Regions from separate parts of the Nostoc sp. LEGE 12454 genome, predicted to be linked through region 1. Evidence: riboswitches for the same ligand, from Rfam matches in the RefSeq annotation. Region 1 holds a riboswitch; the other holds the start of a gene.

The links. A riboswitch is a leader RNA that binds a small molecule or an ion and turns the genes downstream of it on or off. The one in region 1 is predicted to bind cobalamin.
Region 2: another riboswitch for cobalamin. It lies ahead of cobG (precorrin-3B synthase); the one in region 1 lies ahead of AC1F2U_RS23320 (DUF1636 domain-containing protein).

What each region holds. Positions count from the first base shown of each region.
Region 1 covers NZ_JBWQXL010000026.1:38,835-41,230, forward strand. The annotation lists gene AC1F2U_RS23310 (sirohydrochlorin chelatase) at 1-151, shown strand, start outside; gene cobA (uroporphyrinogen-III C-methyltransferase) at 148-927, shown strand; cobalamin riboswitch at 977-1,148, shown strand; gene AC1F2U_RS23320 (DUF1636 domain-containing protein) at 1,171-1,590, shown strand; gene AC1F2U_RS23325 (cobalt-precorrin-6A reductase) at 1,587-2,327, shown strand.
Region 2 covers NZ_JBWQXL010000015.1:140,097-142,492, reverse strand. The annotation lists gene AC1F2U_RS17940 (LLM class flavin-dependent oxidoreductase) at 1-1,025, shown strand, start outside; adenosylcobalamin-variant (AdoCbl-variant) riboswitch at 1,321-1,404, shown strand; gene cobG (precorrin-3B synthase) at 1,376-2,396, shown strand, end outside.

The DNA.
Region 1 (2,396 bases):
CTTTTTATTCGCTGGTGCAATAACCGATGCGATCGCTACCTCAATAGAGGAGCTAAAATTACAATTTTCTGCGGTGAATTTCCAACTGGCAGAGCCACTGGGAGCAAGTGCAGAATTAGCCGAGCTAATTTGGGATTTAACAGAGAAATGAACCGCACAGAAAAACAGGAGAACAAGTATTTGGGAAAGGTTTATTTAGTAGGTGCGGGGCCAGGAGATCCAGGATTAATTACCCTGAAGGCAAAAGGTTTGTTGGAATGTGCAGATGTAGTCATCTATGATGCCTTGGTGAGTCCGGCAATTTTGGCAATGATTAATCCCCAAGCCGAGCAAATTAATGCTGGTAAACGTGCGGGGAGACATTCGTTGTTGCAATCAGAAACAACTCAATTGCTGATTGAGAAAGCACAAGATAGTGCAATTGTAGTGCGGCTCAAGGGCGGCGATCCGTTTATTTTTGGTCGCGGTGGCGAAGAGATGGAAGAATTAGTCAAAGCTGGAATATCAACGGAAGTTGTGCCAGGTATCACTTCGGGAATTGCAGCAGCAGCATACTCAGGTATTCCTTTGACGCATCGGCTGTATAGTTCATCAGTCACATTTGTAACTGGTCATGAAGTGGCGGGTAAGTATAGACCGATAGTGAATTGGAGTGCGATCGCTCACGGTTCCGAAACCATTGTAATTTATATGGGAATTCACAATCTGCCTTATATTGTGGAAGAATTAATTACAGCTGGGTTGAATTTAGAAACGCCGATTGCTTTGGTGCGCTGGGGTACGCGCCCAGAACAAGAAGAATTAATTGGGACATTGGAGACAATTGTCACACAGGTAGAGGAAACTGGATTTAGTGCGCCTGCGATCGCAGTTATTGGGCAAGTAGTGAAGATGCACAGTATTTTATCTGGCTGTCGTCCAGTTTGATGGTTGGCAAAAAGCTTATTGTTTCGTATTTTACGATAACCCTAGTGTACGATCGATAAGGTGATTCGGTTCTGGTGGGAGTCAGCCACCAGAGGTAACGGGGAAAGTTCGGTGCAAATCCGGCGCTGTCCCGCAACTGTGAACCAATGTGAGATTCAGAAACTAAATCGAAAATCTCAAATTGAGTGAGTCAGGATGCCCGCCGAAATAGATTTATTAGTTTCACATATCTGCGAGGTACAGATGACTACGACTGTAAATATTTCCCCAACCAGCCCAATGGAAGTTGCCGAACATACTTTATTTGTTTGCAAAACCTGTGCTAGTGTTTGGCAAAATGGAAAACGTTTAGGTGAAAGTGGTGGTGAAAAACTTTTACACCAACTTCAGCAGCTGGCACAAGATTGGGAGTTACGAGATCGATTCCCAATTCAGGAAGTTGAATGCATGAGTGCTTGTAATCGTTCTTGTGTAGTTGCCTTTAGTGCCAAAGGCAAATTAACATATTTATTTGGTGATTTAGCTGTTGATGGCAGTGCCTCTGCTGTGCTGGAATGTGCTAGCCAATACTATGCCAAAGCAGATGGTTTGCTGCCTTGGTCAGAGCGTCCAGAAGCAATGAAGAAGGGCATTTTAGCAAAGATTCCACCTTTATCTAAATGATCCGCGTTTTGATTTTGGGTGGGACGGGTGATGCAGCAGAATTAGCTGCCAAAGTTACGACTATCCAAGGGTTAGAAGTAATCACCTCTCTAGCTGGACGCACCCGCGAACCGTCAGTACCGCTGGGCGATTTGCGGGTTGGAGGCTTTGGGGGTGTGGCTGGATTGGCTAGCTATCTGCGAGTCATGCAAATCGACTTATTAATTGATGCAACCCATCCTTTTGCTAGTCAGATTTCCTTCAATGCGGCAGATGCAGCAACGGAAGTTAGAGTACCCCGTTTGATGTTAATCCGTCCGCCTTGGGAAAAAGAAAGTAGCGATCGCTGGATTGAAGTTGATAGTGTTGCAGCCGCAGCAATAGCCCTGCAAAATCAGTCACAGCGGGTATTTTTGACAGTTGGCAGGCAAGAACTGGCTGCTTTTGCTCATTTGGAGAAAATTTGGTTTTTGATGCGGATGATTGACCCTCCTGGCGAAGATGCTTTAGTACCGCCGGGGATGGTATTGTGCGATCGCGGGCCTTTTACCCTCAATAATGAAAGACAAATTCTGATTGAGAATAACATTGATACCATCGTCAGCAAAAATAGCGGTGGCGATGCGACAAAGCCCAAGATGATTGCCGCGCGAGAACTGGGCGTAAAGGTTGTGATGGTAAATCGTCCAGCCATACCGCCAGGGGAGCAGGTTAATAATGTTGATGCTGCTTTGGCGTGGTTATCAGCTCGCTGCTAGGTAAATAGCCAAGATCGATCGTACAATCTTTCCTAATTTCCGTATAATACACGGGAGCCTTCTACAAGA
Region 2 (2,396 bases), on a different contig from region 1:
CCCGCAAGTTTGCATCATTAGATTATCTTAGCGGTGGCCGTGCCGGTTGGAATCTCGTAACTTCAGCTACTGAAGCTGAAGCGCTGAACTTCAATCGGGAAAACCACATGGAGCATACCCTACGTTATCAGCGTGCCAAAGAGTTTGTGGATGTTGTCACGAAACTCTGGGATAGTTGGGAGGACGATGCCTTCTTACATGATAAGGAATCGGGTATTTACTTCGATCCAAATAAACTGCACGTTCCCAACCACAAAGGCGAACATTTTTCAGTGCGTGGGCCGCTAAATGTGGCGCGTCCCATCCAGGGTTATCCGGTGATTATTCAAGCTGGATCTTCCGAGGATGGTAAGGATCTGGCTGCACAAACGGCGGAGGTAATTTTTACTGCCCAGCAGACCTTGGCAGAAGCTCAGGCATTCTATGCAGATGTGAAGGGGAGACTGGCTCAATACGGGCGATCGCCTGACCATCTGAAGATTATGCCAGGTATATTCCCAGTTATCGGCAAAACCGAGCAAGAAGCTAAGGACAGATTCGATCAAATTCAGGAGTTGATCGATCCGGTGGTCGGCTTAAATTTGCTTGGCTCAATGATTGGTGGATTTGATCTATCCGACTATCCATTGGACGGGCCGTTGCCGGAGCTACCAGAGACTAACGGCGGTAAAAGCCGTCAGCAACTTTTGACTGACCTGGCTCGTAGAGAGAATTTAACGATTCGACAACTGTATTTGTCGATAGCTGGAGCGCGTGGGCATCGTCAAATTCTAGGCACACCAGAACAAATTGCCGATCAGCTAGAAGATTGGTTTGTCAATGGCGGGGCAGATGGCTTTAATATTATGCCACCTTGGTTGCCGGGAGGATTGGATGAGTTTGTAGACTTGGTAATTCCGGAATTGCAACGTCGCGGTCTGTTCCGTACAGAGTATGAAGCACGAACCCTGCGCGAAAATCTTGGTTTACCTCGTCCAGTAAATCAGTTTAACAAAGTTGCTATTCCTGAAGCGGCGATCGCCTAATTTTTTCTAAAGCAAGTTTTGCAGCAAAAAGGCTCAAGCATTCCTGCCTGAGCCATGACTAAATTCAATTTGTTGAGATAAGCAGGGGGCAGGAGGCAGGAGGCAGGAGGGAAGAGAGTTTTAGCCTAGTTAATTTTTCTTCACATAGTTTGGTTTTATTGTGCCGACTTACCTGTATCTTTCGATCGGCAGTGAATAAGCTCAGTTAAAATTTATCGCAATAGTAATGTAAGATAATTATCTGGATGATGTCTGGTTGAAATCTATAACCTAAACAAAATCTAAATTACTAAAGCTGGGAGTTGGGAAACTCCGGTGAAATTCCGGGACTGTGCCGCAGCTGTGATGGGATGACCCAAGTCAGAATGCCAACTCTCAGGATGTCCTCAAGACACACTCACCGTCTACTCCCTGCGTTGCACGGGGAAGGAGTTCTAAGTTTGGTTTCTGGATTTGCCACTTGTCCTGGCTTGTTTTATCCTACTCCCGCCGCAGATGGTATATTATCTCGCGTTAGAATACCAGGTGGAATTATTAGTAGTCAGCAGTGCCGTGCGATCGCAGATATAGCAGAACAGCACGGTGGCGGCTATATAGATGTGACTAACCGAGCTAACCTGCAAGTTCGTGAAATCCGCACGGGGATAAATGCTGAGGTTCTAAAGTACCTACAAAATATGGGATTGGGTTCTGACAATACTGTTGTAGACCAAATCCGCAATATTATGACCAGTCCAACTGCTGGTATCGATCCGCAAGAATTAATCGACACTCGCCCTTTTGTCCAAGGTTGGGATGATTATATTGCAGCACATCCGGCGCTTTCGGGACTGTCGGCAAAATTTAGCGTTTGCTTTGATGGTGGTGGGATAATTCAGGTGTGCGATCGCTTGAATGATATCGCCTTTGCAGCTGTCTTAGTTAACGATAATGTTTATTTTCGCCTCTATCTCAGTGTCGGCGAGAAGGGTCAATCGCCCAGCGATACGGGAATTTTGTTACCACCAGAGGACTGTTTGCCCGTCTTAGCAGCTTTAGCGGATGTCTATCTAGCTTATAGTCATACTACGAGTAAGCGGCGGCTGCGTCTGAGAGAGTTATTGAATACTTTGGGTTGTGAAAATTATCTCCAAGAAGTTGAGCAGCGTTTGCCTTTTTCTCTTTTGTACAGTGAAATAAGAAAATACCTACTCCCTCAGCAAGGCAAGGGAGAGAAATATCAGCATATTGGCATCCATCCCCAACGTCAGCAAGGCTTATTTTACATTGGTGTCGTCTTGCCCCTTGGCCGATTGGAGAGTAGACAGATGCGGGGTTTAGCAGATTTAGCAGCAAAATACGGTAGTGGAACTCTCAGGCTAACTCCTTGGC